One region of the Peribacillus sp. RS7 genome, then DNA from elsewhere that is predicted to be linked to it. Evidence: riboswitches for the same ligand, from Rfam matches in the RefSeq annotation. Region 1 holds a riboswitch; each other region holds the start of a gene.
The links. A riboswitch is a leader RNA that binds a small molecule or an ion and turns the genes downstream of it on or off. The one in region 1 is predicted to bind cyclic di-AMP.
Positions count from the first base shown of each region.

Region 1 (5,812 bases):
TAATAATCCAATCCACGAATCTGGAAGTTAGGATAATCAGGATAATTATTTATTTTTTATAATGCTTTCCCATACTTTTTCTTTTCGATTGAACGTAATAAAGACATCCGGCTCCTTAATATTTCTATCCGAAAAGTCATCATGCATCTCATCCATATTTAAATAATCCCCTACGACCCATGCCGGTATCTCAATCTTCGTTCTCGAGTACTTAACATGCCGAAAGGAAAAAATGAGCCCCTCTGCCAGAATATGAGCCAAAGAAGAAATCATTTCTGGAGGGATGGCCGTCAGTTCTCTTTTCTTTCTGATTCCAAGCCACGACCTCTCCACTTTTAATGGCTCCAGCTTTAACGGAATCAAGCTTCCTAACATCATATAATATGTCGAAAGAGAACGAAAATAAATTTTATTGAACCAGCCATCATCCTGGGCAAGGTACACAAATTGATTATTCAATTTACGGAAAAATGGAGGTTCCAGATGGGTTTTAGCATGCCCTAAATATAAAAGTTCCGCTATTTCCCTGCCATCCAATTCATCCAGCCCTTCAGCTTCTTCAAAATCAATCCAACAGAAATCTCCATATGCCCGGACATTTTCTTTAACGAGCTTCGCAATATCCTCAGATGAAGCGCTCTCAAGCAGGACATTCAAATTGTATTCCCCACCATCGAATTGATGTTTCAATAATAAGATGGAATCCATGGTATATGGCAACGAATAAACAAATTCGCGGAAATTGAGTCCATTAAAAAGGACAAACCGTTCAGAAGCCTGCATATGCATATATAAGATATCATTGTTATCACTCTTCATAACCTGATCCCCTCCGAGCTCTCAATCAATAATGTTATTTTATCAAACTTTTGGGTTTTCACGTAAGTTATATAACCCAGAATATTAATCATCATCAGCATCGTCTATATAATGTGAAACCCGTCTCTATATTCACCTATAAGGTCAAGGAACGAGTTCGACAATATCAAATATCTATATTATAGAAAAAATTAAAATTTGGAGGAATTGACGATGGATAAAATTGAAAAAGGTTTTATCAATAATTCTTTACATGAGTCCGCTTCACTTTATGCTGATGCAACAAAAAATTTTGATCTTTGGCAATCAGAAAAATATGCATTCGAAAAATATTTATATCAGGATGATACAATCCTTGATATTGGCTGTGGAACTGGAAGATCCACATTTGCACTGTATAAAAAAGGATTTCAATAGTATAGCGGGATTCGATATAACACCTGCCATGCTTCATGAAGCCGAAAAAATATCGTACGAATATAACCTGGATATACCCTTTATCCTTGGCGATGCAACGAAATTCCCTTTCAACAATTCATCATTCGATAAAGCAATCTTCGCTTTTAATGGTTTAATGAAAATTCCCCAGCGAAAAAACCCTACATTAGCTTTAAAAGAAATCAATCGTATTTTAAAACCAGAAGGCATTTTCATTTTCACAACACACGACCGTGATAAAAACGAATATTATATGAATTTCTGGGAACAAGAGGAAATTATTTGGTGTGAAGGTAAACAAGATGAGAGGCTTTATGAGTTTGGGGATATTTTCACATTCGGAAAGACACCTCAAAAAGATACTTACCTCCATATCCCAACACAACTTGAAGTACTTGATGGCCTTGAAGAAGCAGGGTTTACAGTCATCGAGACCTTTTACAGAAGTGAATTATTCCATGAAAGCGATGATGTAAACGCTTTCCCTTCTGATTGCCGCTTCTGGATCGTTCAAAAATAAGGTACATTTTTTAAAATTCAAAAAAAATCCAGAGTGGCATATCACTCTGGATTTTTTGTATTAAGAAACTTGTTCTAGTTCTTTATCGGAAGGAGGGTTGAATTGACCTTCCCATTTAGAGATGACGATTGCTGCAAGTGAATTACCAATAACGTTTACTACTGTACGTCCCATATCAAGAATACGGTCGATACCAGCAATAAATGCTAGACCTTCAATAGGAATACCAACTGTTCCTAATGTCGCTAAAAGAACTACGAAAGATACACCTGGTACACCAGCAATCCCCTTAGACGTGATCATTAACACTAGCATTAGCGTAATTTGCTCATACGCGCTTAAATCAATTCCGTACATTTGAGCGATGAAGATAGCTGCTAACGCTTGGTATAATGTAGAACCATCAAGGTTAAAAGAGTATCCAGTCGGAATAACAAATGTAGCAATATGTTTCGGACATCCCGCTTTCTCCATTTTTTCCATGATTTTCGGAAGAACAGCTTCTGAACTTGCTGTAGAGAACGCAAGAATCAATTCTTCTTTTAGAAGTTTAATCAACGTAAAGATATTGAATCCTACAAATTTCGCAATAAGACCCAGAATGACAATTACAAAGAAAATCATTGTTCCGTATACAGAAAGCGCTAACTTACCTAACGGAATTAAAGATTCCAGACCGAACTTGGAGATGGTCACACCGATTAGTGCAAATACCCCGATTGGAGCGAATTTCATGACCATATTTGTTAGGTAAAACATTCCTTCAGCTGTTCCTTGGAAGAAACGGAATACTGGTTTACCTTTTTCACCGATAGCCGCAATACTAAGCCCAAACAATACGGAGAAGAAAATGATCGCTAGCATATCGCCTTCTACCATAGCTTTAACTGGATTGGATGGCACAATGTGAACAAGTGTATCTACAAACGACTCATGCTGCTTAGTTTCTGCTGTATCAACATAAGTGGAGATATCAGTTTGTTCCAGATTATTCATATTTACACCAGCACCAGGCTGAATGATATTCGCGGAAATTAAACCAACAGCAATCGCAATCATAGTTACCACAACAAAGTATGATAGTGATTTAGCACCTAGTTTACCTACTGCTTTCAAATCACCTACACCCGCAACAGCAACGATAAGGCTTGATACAATGATTGGCACAACAATCATTTTAATCATTCGTAGGAAAATGTCACCGAATGGCTGTAAAAAGTTTTGAGCCGTCTCATTACCATAAAAAATGGCACCCACGATAATTCCTAGAATTAAACCAATGAAAATTTGGCTAGCTAAACTTAATTTAAATTTCTTCATATACTTTCCTCACCTTCCATAAAGTCTTTGATGCAAAAACATTTTGTCTCGGTAAGGGAAACAAGATACTAATAAAAGAAAGTAATTTTTCTTTTTTTGAAAAACTCTGTCTTTACGCCGAAAAAAAAGACACTTCATGTGTCGATTTCTTATTGGCGTGAATATTCACACATGTTCCCTTAAAGACGCTGACGAGGTTAGCTGTCGGGTTAGGAATTGGAAACACAAATGCCCTTTCATTTCTGAATTCACCCCTAGCGGATAATAAAATCCACAATAATGGGTCCCCCGTTCTTGGAATAAGATTAAGCGAGTTAACTTATAATAAAATATTATACTAAAAATGTTAATCTGTAAATATTTATTCGCATTCATTCTTGAAAAAATCTTAAAACATGTCTGAATATTCTGCCTTAATGACTATTGTACCTATAATTCCATTGCCCGATTTTATACATATAAGTTATATGGATATATAAATAATACCAAATTGCACCTCTCTTCTTATTAAAGAAGCGGTTATTTTTCCAGAATGCCAAGTAACAGATATCTTACTTTTTCCCTAGAGGTGAATTTCTTATAAGTTTTAGTTTTCACTTTTTCAAATTGAATTGGAGTAATAAAATAAGAATGGTTCTTCACTACCCTATTCGGTTCTAATAGGATGACGTCACCTACGGACGGTCCCTTTATGAGCTCTTGCTTTCCTTCAGCTTTAAGTCCTTTTGTGATGTAGTGTTTATCCACAAAGCCTTTTTTAGTCAACTTGTAGACATGCGGCTGTTTTTTGTAATGGACTGCCTCTATAGGAATGGAGGGTACACCCGCTTTCTCATTGGTTATTACAGTAAGATTGACTTTGGATCCCACCAACAAAGGTTCGGTTTCTTCACCTTCAGGTTCGATTAAAGCCTGAAATGGAAATCTGTTATTTTTTTTTATGGACGGCTCTTCTGCCGGGTAGGAATGGATACGGCCAATCTTTCCTTTCAAAGTCGTTTTTGAGTCAGAAGAACTTGCTTTTATAGTCATGCCCACTTCAGCCTTTTTCATCTCCTCTTCGGAGAAATCACCTTCAATTGCCATATTTGTCGAAACAATGGATATAATGGGATTATTCAGGTTTTCATTGATATTCTTAACTACACCATCAGCTTCACTCGTCGTCACAATCGCGCTGGACTGCTCCTCAATAGACCTTAATTTAGCATCAAGCATTTTAACTTTTTCATTCAAACTGTTTTTTTCGAGTTCCTGCTTGTACAATTCTTGCTCAATATTACTTTTAATAAGGTCTGAAGAGCTTGTTGTTATATCGATATTCAAGTTTCTTTCCACTGAATCATCAATGACCGCCTTATCGGGATCACGGGTCAATGTCCCTTGATAAGACCTCAACTTCCCTAAGTATTGGTCAATCCCTACAATTTCTCCCTCAGCGGCAGCTTTCTCCGATTCTACATTCGCTTTAAGCGCATCAAGTTCGGTTGCCGTATACTCAAACAACGAGGAGCCAGCCGTTACCACATCACCTTCTTTTACAAGGAATTTCTTAAAATCATTCTGCTTGGTATCGAAATAGATATCATACTCTTCCAAAGGTTTAATTACACCATTCGTTTGAATGGTATCCGTAATTGTATCTTTTTTTACCATTGTCCAGTTTTCCACGAAAACAGTTCGTTCCACTTTGCTTTCCTTTTTTTCAATAAGGTATAAGTTAACGGTTATCAAAACAGTCGACGCAATAGAGACCGCTGCTATTTTCCATTTCCCGCTCATTCTTTTCACCCCGCCTTATACAAATACGCCCACTTGGATATATGCTAAAAAGGCTTTAACAAACCAAGTGGCCAGATAGAATAGAACAATCATTAAAAAGATCAAATAATTATTTCGTTCTGAAAATTCCCTTAAATAAAAATATTGCAGGGCAATAATAAGAAATTGAAAAATGGTGATTTCGCTGAAAAAGTGAATAAAGTAATCACTTCTGAGAAAATACTGACTGATGATTCCTAAAGAAAAAGGATTGGCATCGTTGCCTATATCCATTAATACGAATAGAGGAATCAATAATATTTTTTCCACCAATTGCAAACCAAAAATGATCATTTGAACGATGACTATTTTTATGTACGGGATATCCGTAACGATCCAAAAGAATAGAGCTGATAAAAATATGTATATGGAAGGGTGGATTATGCCTGCTATTATATTGCCGCTCAATATCAGCAACTTTCCTGCTTCAAATTCATTAACACCCATCTTCGTGATTTCTTTGGAAAATGATTCAGATCCAATGCCAAAATACCCCTCAATAGCAAATACTAAAAGACTAAGAAGATATAAAAATAGTAATTTCCAACCAAGTCGTGTGACTGCCTCTGCATTTTGCAGCTGATAACGACTCCGATTAGGCTCTAAAATGCCCTTTAACAATCTGACCTGGTACACCATATGTGTTCCTCCTGCAAAAAATGATATATCATCCTATATTTTATCTTATTTTGGAAACAAATGCAGAAATAAGGAATGATTGAAACAAAAAAAACACATAATCCTTACCCTTTATAATTAATCTCCCTCTAATTGGGAATTAATACTGATAAATGATGGTCAAGGACTTTAATTCGAGTAGGTGTTTGGCTATAGTTCTCTCCATCCATATCCACATCAAGTGGCCTCTTGGATTCAATAGTCAGGGTACTGGCC
Region 1 is NZ_CP168135.1:2,340,434-2,346,245, reverse strand. It holds gene ACDZ29_RS11990 (hypothetical protein) at 46-819, opposite strand; gene ACDZ29_RS11985 (hypothetical protein) at 1,033-1,236, shown strand; gene ACDZ29_RS11980 (class I SAM-dependent methyltransferase) at 1,208-1,777, shown strand; gene ACDZ29_RS11975 (cation:dicarboxylate symporter family transporter) at 1,838-3,097, opposite strand; cyclic di-AMP (ydaO/yuaA leader) riboswitch at 3,269-3,419, opposite strand; gene ACDZ29_RS11970 (efflux RND transporter periplasmic adaptor subunit) at 3,617-4,879, opposite strand; gene ACDZ29_RS11965 (hypothetical protein) at 4,895-5,557, opposite strand; gene ACDZ29_RS11960 (diacylglycerol/lipid kinase family protein) at 5,686-5,812, opposite strand, start outside.

Region 2 (5,812 bases), 1.0 Mb from region 1:
TTTTTACGTGATAAAGAAAAGGGGCAGGATGGCGGTGAATTTGTTAACAAAAAATAAAAATGGTAAACTATAACAAAAAAATACGATTTGGTGAATGCCGCTTTACCAGAATGATAGATGAATGTTCTTGCAGATTTTTTTTTTGAAAAATCAGTGGTTGTATGGTTTCAAAAACAGCTGGGAAGGTATATGGAATGGAGGGACCATTGGCATGGGATCTTAAGTATTGAAGCGGTTATCCTCGATGCTTCTTTTGTTGATAAAACGGTTAACTTTCAATACCCTGACAATGCTGGTTCAGCCTTTAATAGCATTAGATATTATAAAAAAATTAAATAGGTGGAGGAGTTTATGCACAGAAATAAAGAACTATATTCCTTTTTATTAGGTGAGGCAGCTCAATTGACTGAGGATTGGTACGCAACATTGAATAAAAATGATAAGTCGGGGGTTTATAGCTCACCCGATCCCAAAGTGATTAAAAAACTGAAGCAACAAAATAATGAGTTCCACTTACATTTCTTTCAGATATTTGTTACAGAGGAAAGGGAATTCTTTAAGCGTCTTGATGAGTGGATTGAAGATATCGGTCAGGATGAGCAGCATTTAAACACACCCATCTATTTTATATTGAGGGAGTTTTTTCGAACGCAAGAGCAATATCTGGATTACATTGACCGATTTGTGGGATTGCATGGAGATCGATATACACGGGAGGAAGTAAATTCCTGGTATCGGATAGTGGTCAAGGTGTTCAGTGAAGTGATGGAGAGGTTTACGGAAGCGAATCATAAATATGCCAATAAAATTATGAAAGCCCAACAGGCCACGATCGATGAATTGAGCACGCCCATCATTTCCCTTAAAGATAATACCGCGTTGCTTCCCCTGATAGGCGATATTGACACGACGAGGGGCATGTCCTTGCTTGAAAACACCTTACAAAAGTGCGCTGAAAAAAATGTCACCAGGCTTTTCATTGACCTATCGGGCGTTCATGCAATAGATAGTGCATCCGCCCACCAACTGTCACAATTGATTGAATCCTTACATTTGATCGGAATTCATACAACCCTTTCAGGACTTCGGCCGGAAATAGCCATGACTGCCGTTAAGCTTCAACTGCCTTTTGATAAAGTGACGATAAAGTCCACTCTTGCCCAAGCGATCAGTACGATAAAATAATACATACATATACATGGCAAGGGTATGCTCGTTATAAATTTCATCGAGAAGACCTCCATATGGCGGTCTTCTCGCATGTATAGGTGATGCTACATTCAAAATAGGTGGCGGGCTCCATAAGGCAAGAGCCGGAACCTGCCGGATTATTCAATATTTGCAAAGACGGCTAGGTCTTCTTTATTGCCAACGACCAAAAGCATATCTTTTTCATGGATATCCTGATCTGGTGACGGTGCTATGATAATTTCTCCGTTACTCACGATGGCAATGACGCTGATATTATATTTAGCGCGTAAATCAAGTTCCCTGAGGCTTTTTCCCTTCATGCTCATGGGGAGGATGATTTCCTCGATATTGTATTCTTTAGACAGCTCTATATAGTTCAGCATGTTAGGGAACAGGAGCTGATTCGCGACCCGTTCCCCCATATCCCTCTCAGGATAGATGACCCAGTCGGCACCAACTTTAGTGAGCACCTGACCGTGATTTTTATTAAGTGCTTTGGCAATGACCTTTTTGACCCCAAGCTCTTTTAAAAGCAAGGTAGTCAAAATGCTTGATTGCATATCATTTCCGATGGCTACGATGACACAATCGAAATTACGGATTCCGATGGATTTCAATGTCTCTTCTTCAGTGGTATCCGCCATGACTGCATGGGTAACGCTCAGTTCCGCATTCTCGACTCTTTCCTCGCTGATATCAATACCCAATACCTCTTGGCCAGCGGTATATAATCTATCTGCCACACTACTTCCGAATCTGCCTAAACCGATCACGGCATATTGTCGTTTTCCCATCATTTACACTCCTTCAGTTTTGGTTAACCAATCATGATTTTCCCTTTTGGATGACGGAAGGGATCTGGCTTACGCCTCATTGCGATGGCAAAGGCCAAAGTCAAAGGACCCACCCGGCCTGCAAACATCGTGAAAATGATAAGCATCCGGCCAACCGGTGATAATTCGGGAGTCAAACCCATTGAAAGTCCCACTGTGGCGAATGCTGAAGTGGCTTCAAATAAAATCATCAAGAAATCACTTCCGCTTTCTGTGATGGTCAGCAGAATGGAAATGATTGAAACGAGGAAGACCCCGATGAAAGTAACGGATAATGCTTTAAAGATGGTTTCATTCAAAATGCGGTGACGGAATAATACTACATCACCCTTTCCTTTAATCTGTGACCAAACCGTTCCAAGAAGCGTCGCAAATGTTGTTGTTTTAATCCCGCCGCCAGTCGATCCGGGTGAGGCCCCAACGAACATCAAGAAAATGATGAGCAGTAATGTAGGTTGAGTTAAATCAGGGATATTCAACGTATTGGAGCCTGCTGTCCTTGGTGAAACCGATTGAAATAAAGATGATAACGCTTTACCCATGAAAGATAAAGGCTGCAATGTTTTGGCATTACCGAACTCGAATAAAAAGATTAAAATTGCGCCGACGATTGTAAGGGTCAAGCTAGTCATCAGAACAACCTTCGTATGTACGGATAAACGATGGGTTTCACGATATTCGTATAGTTCATTCATTACGATAAAACCTATTCCGCCAAACGTGATGAGGAAGGCGACGGTAAGGGTTACGAATGGGTCCGATACATAAGGGGTCAAACTCCTGAATTCCCCCATTAAATCAAAGCCGGCGTTATTGAAATTCGATATGGAATGAAAAACCCCGTAATAGATCGCCTTGCCGACTGGCATGTCAAAAGAAAAGCGGATTGATAAGATAAGGGCACCCACGCCCTCAATGATGGCCGTGAAAATTAAAAGCCGTTTTACTAACTTGACTACACCTGCCATGGATAGATTATTTAAGGACTCCTGCAAGAGTAGCCTGCCTTTTAAAGAAATTTTTTTGCCTAATAAGAAAAAGAAAAACGTGGCAAATGTCATGAACCCTAGGCCGCCTATCTGAATCAGTGTTAAGATGACCAACTCACCAAAGGTGGTGAAAGTCGTTCCCGTATCCACCACCACAAGCCCTGTTACACATGTAGCGGAGGTTGATGTGAATAAAGCATCCAGAAAAGAAAGGCCATTCCCATTTTCAGTCGAAATCGGCAGGGTCAGCAAATAGGCCCCAATAAGTATCAGGATGGCAAAGCCGAGTACAAGGATTTTTGGCGGATCCAATAAATTTTTTGCTTTTATCAAATGATCATCCCTACCTATAAAAATATTGTGTAAAACTTATGAAATCTTAACCATCAATCCTCTTTATAAATCTTTTTCAAAGCATAATAAAAAGACCTGCGAAAACATCGAAAGGCTTTTTTGTCACAAAAAGAGTGCAAAAAAAGCTCCCGAAATAGGCGGTCTTATGACCTCCTTCGCTTTAGCCGACGAAGTTAGCTGACGGGTAGGATGGCGAAAGAGCTGATCTCATCCCTTCTGCAAGGCAGAATTAACCCCAAATGATTGGGTCCTCCGTACTCAATTCCCTTGAGTTTTGGCCGAATTGCATTAAATTGATAAACGTATTCTACTCCCATCATTTAGCAGTTGTAAACCCCTAAAGTGTAAAAAAATATTTCTTTAACAAGACTGAAAATTTACGTTTTATTTACATTTTAAAAACGTATTGACAAATATTAGTTAGCACCTTATGATAGGTTCGATTAAGCTGATTATGATGACCAAAATCGATGTACTTTATTCAACACTTTCAAGCAGAACATGTCATTGCAAATCTATTTTCTAATATAAATAAATTATTTTTCTTTTGAAAATCATAAAGAAAAAAAGTATGGCATTCTTATTTAAAGGTTTCAAACATTTTATAAAAAAGGCGGGCAATTATGGAGAAGACGTTCAATAGATATGTTATTAACGCTACAGGCAAGGGTGGACAGACATATTTAACACAATGCCAGGATAAAGATGCACTTAGGAAATGGATAGCCGATCATGAGGATCAAATCATAATGAATGAGTTAAGGATAACGGATAAGAAAAAGAATCCGTTGTTAAAATTGTTTTCTCTAAGGTAAATCAACTGAAATTATGTCATCCTGTGTACTATCCGGGAACTAGAGCGAAAAATCCATAACTTGTTTTGCTTTTAAACTCATTTATTTTTGAATGAGTTTTTTTGCGTTGAAAATTATGACGTTTACACTATTAATACAATAATGTTAAAATTTAGAAAAGTGATGAATCTGGATGTAATGAAGAGAAAGCAAATGGAATGACCACATATCAGAGAGCACCGTCAACTGGAAGGAGTAAGCATAAATTGAAGCAATTCTCCAGTATGGGAAGGGGATGCTGTGACGGGAACTTCCGTTATGGTGCGTAGTAACACCGCACTATTGATCTCGTCCCAGAGAAGCCTTTCCTGGGGATGGGATTTTTTTATTGTTTATATTTCCTTTTCTAAGGAGGAGAAGCGTTGACATTCAAAAATTCATTAGTAGCTTGGAAATATCCCTCCATCCTATTGTTCGGGATCGGGATTTCCAACTTTGGTGCATGGGTTTATTTTATTGCACTTAATTTAATCGTGCTTGATATGACTGATTCAGCTTTAGCGGTAGCTGGACTTTATATCGTTAAACCGATGGCTGCCATATTTACGAATGTTTGGGCAGGCAGCGTGATCGACCGGATAAATAAGCGAAATCTAATGGTGGCACTTGACCTATTTCGAGCGGTATTCATAGCCTTGCTGCCATTGACTTCTTCTATTTGGGTCATCTATTCCCTTGTCTTCGTGATCAATATGGCAGGGGCCATGTTCGGAACGACATCAAGATCTTATATAACAAAATTAATACCCATTGAACAGAGGAAACGATTTAACTCGTTACGAAGCTTAATGGATTCTGGGGCTTTTTTGATTGGACCTGCGATAGCGGGTCTCCTTTTCTTGATCGGTACACCCGTTTTAGCCATTTACATTAACGCGGCTGCCTTATTATTATCCGGCATCATCACTCTATTCATGCCCGATCTTGAAAAGGAACGTTCCCTTGAACAATCCAGTCATTACCTGTCTTGGACCATCATGAAAAAGGATTGGGGCATCGTCATGGACTTCAGCCGGAAATTTTCCTATATCATGCTCATTTATTTCTTATTCAGCTGTATGGTAGTAATGGAAACGGCCATGGATTCCCAAGAAGCGGTGTTTGCCAAGGCCGTGCTCCTTTTGTCGGACAGCGATTACGGATTCCTTGTAAGCATCGCCGGGGCAGGCATCATTGCGGGTGCAATAGTCAATGCGGTATTCATCAATAAAATACCAATATCGTACCTAATTGGACTTGGATCTTTATTTGTATCGATAGGTTATGTGATCTATGCCCTTTCAAATTCCTTTTCGATGGCCGCCATCGGATTTTTCATCATTGCCTTTTCACTGGCTTTTGCCAACACAGGCTTTCAAACATTTTATCAAAATAATATTCCAGTGGAGATTATGGGGAGGGTTGGAAGTATTTTTGGCTTGTTGGAAGCTTTACTGATCATCATGACTACAGCGATTGTTGGTGTCTCAGCACATTTCATTTCGATTAGGTTGGTGGTCATTTCAGGTACCATGATCATGTTCGCCGTATCAATTTTACTGTCCATACTTAGTATGAAGGCCTCGAAGAGCAGGTATTATTCCATTGGGAA
Region 2 is NZ_CP168135.1:1,290,592-1,296,403, reverse strand. It holds gene ACDZ29_RS06660 (hypothetical protein) at 118-339, shown strand; gene ACDZ29_RS06655 (STAS domain-containing protein) at 352-1,185, shown strand; gene ACDZ29_RS06650 (TrkA family potassium uptake protein) at 1,329-1,985, opposite strand; gene ACDZ29_RS06645 (TrkH family potassium uptake protein) at 2,009-3,346, opposite strand; cyclic di-AMP (ydaO/yuaA leader) riboswitch at 3,515-3,657, opposite strand; gene ACDZ29_RS06640 (hypothetical protein) at 3,991-4,182, shown strand; gene ACDZ29_RS06635 (MFS transporter) at 4,584-5,812, shown strand, end outside.
Region 2: another riboswitch for cyclic di-AMP. It lies ahead of ACDZ29_RS06645 (TrkH family potassium uptake protein); the one in region 1 lies ahead of ACDZ29_RS11975 (cation:dicarboxylate symporter family transporter).

Region 3 (5,812 bases), 730 kb from region 1:
CTTTTTATTGGTTGGAATAGTCAATACAGCGGTTGGACTTTCCATCATGCTTTTTCTCATGAATGTTCTTGATTTATCTTACTGGATCTCCACCTTTTTCGGCAATGGTACGGGAGCTGTAACGAGTTTTCTGTTGAACAGGACATTTACCTTTAAAAGCGATATAGACTTGCGGAGAGGAGTTGCCCGTTTCTTTTGCGTCATCCTGATTTGTTATTCCGCCGCTTATTCTTTAGGACAGGCCATTGCAGAATCGATGGAAGGATTCGTTCATTTATCCATACAGCAAAATGTGGCTGTACTCATTGGAACAATCTTTTATACAGTACTTAACTATATTGGCCAGAAATACTTTGTCTTTAAGAAAAGTAATTTGAGACCAATTCAAGAAGGAAGGAACTAATTAGAGTGGATCATTAGGAATAATGAATAATGCCCTCTGATTGGATGGAAATTAAAGTTGACTATCCAAACGGGGGCAGATCTGTTTAGTGGGAAAGCGAATTAGTTGATTGACTAGATAGGTATTCAGTTTCGTTTTTCGCTGTCTCCGTGGTGGCTGATGATTTTTCATTTTTGTGGACAGCCATATTGTTCATTGATCCGTTAATGCTTTGACCTGAAAATTTTCATCAGATATTATTTGTTTTTTTTCTTCTTTTTTAGACATGTCATTCACCTCTTTCCTTCCTTCAATCATTTGTTTTGATGACTTATGTAGTATACGTCATGAACAAAACCTCACTAACAATAAATTATTCTTTTTCCGTGTAAAATTTTCATTTACTTTTCCATTTCACGGGAGTATGATAATCAACAGTTTCATATTTCTAAATCGCTTAAACCTAATGGTACGGGGGACCCGTTATAGGGATTGTTTTTCAATCCAAGGGGTGAATCCTTTCAAGGTAAAGGTAGGGCTACTCTTAGGTCCGAATCCGACAGCTAACCTCGTAAGCGTTATATGAGAAGGAAGGTGGAGCTTGTCAGACAAAAAAATTGATGTCTACAGGTCTATTTAGCTATGACTTGTAGGCATTTTTCTATTTCGTCTTGTTTTTTGCAATAACTGGGGGAACATAAATTTATAACTAAAATATGGTGGTGAATACTTGATGTTATCTTCTATAAAGAGGTTCTTGATAGGGAGACCTTTAAAATCAAATGCACTTGGCGAGCAAAAGCTAAACAAAACTAAGGCTTTGGCCATCCTATCTTCTGATGCATTGTCTTCGGTTGCTTATGGACCTGAACAAATATTGATCGTTCTCATCACGGTCGGTGCCGCGGCATTCTGGTATTCAATCCCGATAGCAATCGGGGTATTGATCCTGTTAACGGCCTTGATCTTGTCCTATAGACAAATCATTTTTGCCTACCCCCATGGCGGGGGAGCCTATGTGGTTTCAAAAAACAATTTAGGCATCAATCCAGGGTTGATAGCTGGAGGATCCTTATTGGTCGATTATATATTAACTGTCGCTGTAAGTGTTTCTGCAGGAACGGATGCCATCACGTCCGCTTTTCCAGGCCTGCATTCATATAATGTCGGCATAGCCATCATTTTCGTCATTCTACTTACGATCCTAAATCTTAGGGGGGTTACGGAGTCGGCCTCTGTTTTGGCCTATCCGGTGTACCTATTCGTTTTAGCATTGTTCATCTTGATTGGTGTAGGAATATACAAGATCTTGACAGGTGGAGTTTCACCGGAATTGCACGCGCCAATTGGGACCCCGGTAGCGGGCATTAGTTTATTTATACTGCTAAGAGCATTTGCATCAGGCAGCTCCGCATTGACAGGAGTCGAAGCGATTTCCAATGCGATCCCGAACTTTAAAGATCCAGCCCCGAATAATGCTGCAAAAACTTTAATAGCGATGGGGTCCTTACTAGCTGTATTATTTTCGGGAATCGTATTCTTAGCCTATTATTTAAGCATTGTTCCCAGCGCAGAGGTCACGGTCGTCTCGCAGATTGCTGAAGAAATCTTTGGACGGAATTTCATGTATTTCTTCATTCAAGGTACGACTGCATTGATCTTGATACTGGCCGCAAATACTGGCTATTCGGCATTCCCGCTGCTTGCGGTAAATCTTGCAAAGGATAAATTCATACCAAGGGCGTTTACGATTAGAGGGGACCGATTAGGATATTCCAATGGAATTATCATACTGGGGCTTGCGTCTATCATCTTAATAGTCGCATTTAAAGGACATACAGAAAATCTAATTCCCCTTTATGCTGTAGGGGTATTTATACCATTTACGCTGTCCCAGACCGGGATGATCGTTAAATGGCTCCGCGAAAAGCCAAAAGGCTGGGTGGTTAAATTAACCATTAATTCAATTGGTGCCATTATTAGCCTGGTCGTCACGATGATATTCTTTTTAACCAAATTTACCCAGGTATGGTCTGTTTTGATTTTTTTACCAATCATCATTTTAATTTTTCATCGAATTAGAAAGCATTATGAAGCAGTTGGTGACCAACTGAGGATTACAACTTGTGAGCCCATCTTACCAATAGAAGGGAATATCATTCTTGTCCCTGTGGCGGGTATAACTCATGTGGTTGAGAATTCCTTGAATTATGCTAAATCTCTTTCAGCAAATCAGATCATTGCCGTTTATGTTGCTTTTGAAAGAGAAGATGAAAAGAAATTCGAAGAAAAATGGAAAAAGTGGCAGCCTGATGTTAGACTCGTCACACTGAACTCTTATTACAGAAGCATCATTCAGCCATTAACTAAGTTTGTGGATACAGTTGAACATAAGGCGAGTGAATCTAACTATAAAGTTACAGTGATCATCCCGCAATTCATTCCGAAGAAGGGATGGCACAATATTCTTCATAACCAATCAAGTTTACTGATCCGTGCCTACTTACTTTATAGAAGAAATGTAGTTATTACGACAGTGCCATATCATTTGAAGAAGTAATTTAAGAATAGAAGCAGACCTTGATCAGGTTTGCTCAGACTGTAGGTAAATTCGAAGAAAGCGAATTTGCCTACAGTTTTTTTCTTTAAAAAACGTTCCAGTTGTTTTCAGAAATCCGCTCCCTATCCCGCCGACTGTATGCCAAGCCACCTCGCCGCAAGCGTTTCTGGTGCTCGTCTAGCCAGTTATTCGGCAGGAGTGTCGCAAATTTCTTCAATCTATTGGGGGTTTCATAAAACAGTAAAGACCATTTTATTAAATCATGGTTAGGGATGAGACCATTCCGAACTCCTTTTTGTCGACAAGCTGAGCAAACCTTGATAGGGTTTGCTTCTTTTTATTTTCACCCTAGAAACTTACAGAGAGTCAAGTGTTCTGTAAGTTGGACATTGGAACGGAAGGGTGGTTTTTGAACACTTCATAAAATTACCAAGGTTCAATTCAAAAAATGCGAACATATTAAAAAGAAGACTTAATGACATTTTCGCTATAGATTGGAACTTACATATATGGGGGTTGAAGATGGATATATTATTAGCTCTCTTGCCGGCATTATTCTGGGGAAGCATCGTTCTATTTAATGTGAAACTGGGGGGAGGACCCTACAGTCAAACATTAGGTACAACGATTGGCGCCTTGATTTTCTCAATTGGTGTTTATATTTTTGCCGATATTAAGTTATCCCTATTGGTATTTGGTGTCGGGGTCGTTTCTGGATTGTTTTGGGCCGTGGGACAAGCTAATCAGCTTAAGAGCATCGATTTAATGGGTGTTTCCAAAACGATGCCGATATCAACTGGATTGCAGCTCATTTCAACCACTTTATTTGGGGTCATTGTTTTTCACGAATGGTCTACAAAGAAAGCGGTCATTTTAGGCGTTTTGGCATTGGTTTTCATTATTATAGGAATTGTTTTGACCTCCTTGGAAGATAAAGAATCAAAAGAAGGAAAATCGGGAAACTTGAAGAAAGGAATTGTTATTCTCCTCATCTCGACATTCGGTTATTTGGTCTATGTGGTCGTGGCCCGTCTTTTTGATGTTGATGGCTGGTCAGCGTTGTTCCCTCAAGCGATCGGGATGGTGATAGGCGGTCTATTATTGACCTTTAAACATAAGCCGTTTAACAAGTATACGATTCGCAATATCATTCCGGGACTGATATGGGCAGCAGGGAACATGTTTTTATTCATATCCCAGCCCCGTGTTGGAGTGGCTACGAGTTTTTCCCTTTCTCAAATGGGCATTGTCATATCAACTATTGGCGGGATCATCATTTTACGTGAAAAGAAAACGAAGCGCCAACTAATTGGAATCGGCATTGGAATTATCTTGATTATCATAGCTGGGATTATGCTCGGATTGGCAAAAAGTTAATTGGAGGGTGATTAAATGTATACAGATTTAGAGGGTAAGGTCGTTGTTATAACCGGTTCATCCACTGGTTTAGGAAAAGCGATGGCCATTCGCTTTGCTCAGGAAAAGGCAAAGGTAGTCGTTAACTATCGCACAAATTCAGAGGAAGCGGATAGTGTATTGGAAGAGATCAAAACCAATGGCGGGGAAGTTATCGCAGTGAAAGGCGATGTCACCGTTGAAGAAGATGTGATTAACCTGGTTCAATCAGCGATAAAGAAGTTCGGGAAACTCGATATATTCATCAATAATGCAGGTATAGAAAACCCTGTTCCATCTCACGAGATGCCGTTAAGCGACTGGAATAGGGTAATCGATACAAACTTAACCGGTAATTTCTTAGGCTGCCGTGAAGCCATCAAGTATTTTGTAGAGAACGATATTAAAGGGAATGTGATAAACATGTCCAGTGTACATGAGATGATTCCCTGGCCTTTATTCGTTCACTACGCGGCAAGCAAGGGTGGTGTGAAGTTGCTTACGGAAACCTTGGCTCTTGAATATGCACCAAAAGGGATCCGTGTGAACAGCATTGGTCCTGGAGCTATCGCCACGCCAATAAATGCCGACAAGCTTGAAGATCCCGAAAAGAAAAAGGATCTGGAAAGCATGATTCCGATGGGGTATATCGGAAAGCCTGAGGAAATTGCCGCGGTTGCTGTATGGCTTGCATCTTCAGAATCCAGTTATGTAACGGGCATCACTCTCTTCGCTGACGGCGGTATGACAAAATACCCTTCATTCCAAGCGGGAAGAGGATGAAAGTATCTGCTTGGAAAAAGCAGGATTACATCTAGCAGGAACACTGCTAGTTGATTCCCTCATTTATGAAATGATGCAACAAGAATCCCAGCAGGATTGGACCCTGCTGGGATTTAAAAAGCATTAACGAGTATGATGATTATACCAGCTAATGAAGTTATCGACGACAGTATCTATAAACTGGACAGTCGACTCATGTGTAAGACTGCCTTCGTTATCGATTTTGTCATGAACGGCTCCAACATATACTTCATTCCCGGGAAGGAGTGGGGAGGAGATGCCTAATGCGAATAAGATTTCACGCAAATGCAATTGAGCTTTAACCGTACCTAATTGCCCCATTGATGCACCCATGATCCATGAAGGTCTGCCAATCAAGACTTTATCGACACGTGATAACCAATCGATTGCATTGCCCAATACACCTGGAATCGTACCATTGTATTCTGGTGTTACCCACAAGACTGCATCTGCTTCGGCCACTTTGCTTTTAAATTCTTTTACAACTAATGGAGGATCATTTTCAATATCTTGATCATAAAAAGGTAAATCCCGAATGTTTAAGATTTCGAGTTCAAAAAGATCTTGATATCTAGTTTGAATATATTTGGCAAGCTTAAGGTTGTAAGATTCTTTACGGATACTTCCCACTATTGCAACAACTTTCATCTTCAATACCTCCAATTATAATT
Region 3 is NZ_CP168135.1:3,075,075-3,080,886, forward strand. It holds gene ACDZ29_RS15425 (GtrA family protein) at 1-403, shown strand, start outside; cyclic di-AMP (ydaO/yuaA leader) riboswitch at 827-976, shown strand; gene ACDZ29_RS15430 (APC family permease) at 1,116-2,942, shown strand; gene ACDZ29_RS15435 (RhaT/GlcU family sugar-proton symporter) at 3,465-4,319, shown strand; gene ACDZ29_RS15440 (SDR family oxidoreductase) at 4,335-5,120, shown strand; gene ACDZ29_RS15445 (NADPH-dependent FMN reductase) at 5,244-5,789, opposite strand.
Region 3: another riboswitch for cyclic di-AMP. It lies ahead of ACDZ29_RS15430 (APC family permease); the one in region 1 lies ahead of ACDZ29_RS11975 (cation:dicarboxylate symporter family transporter).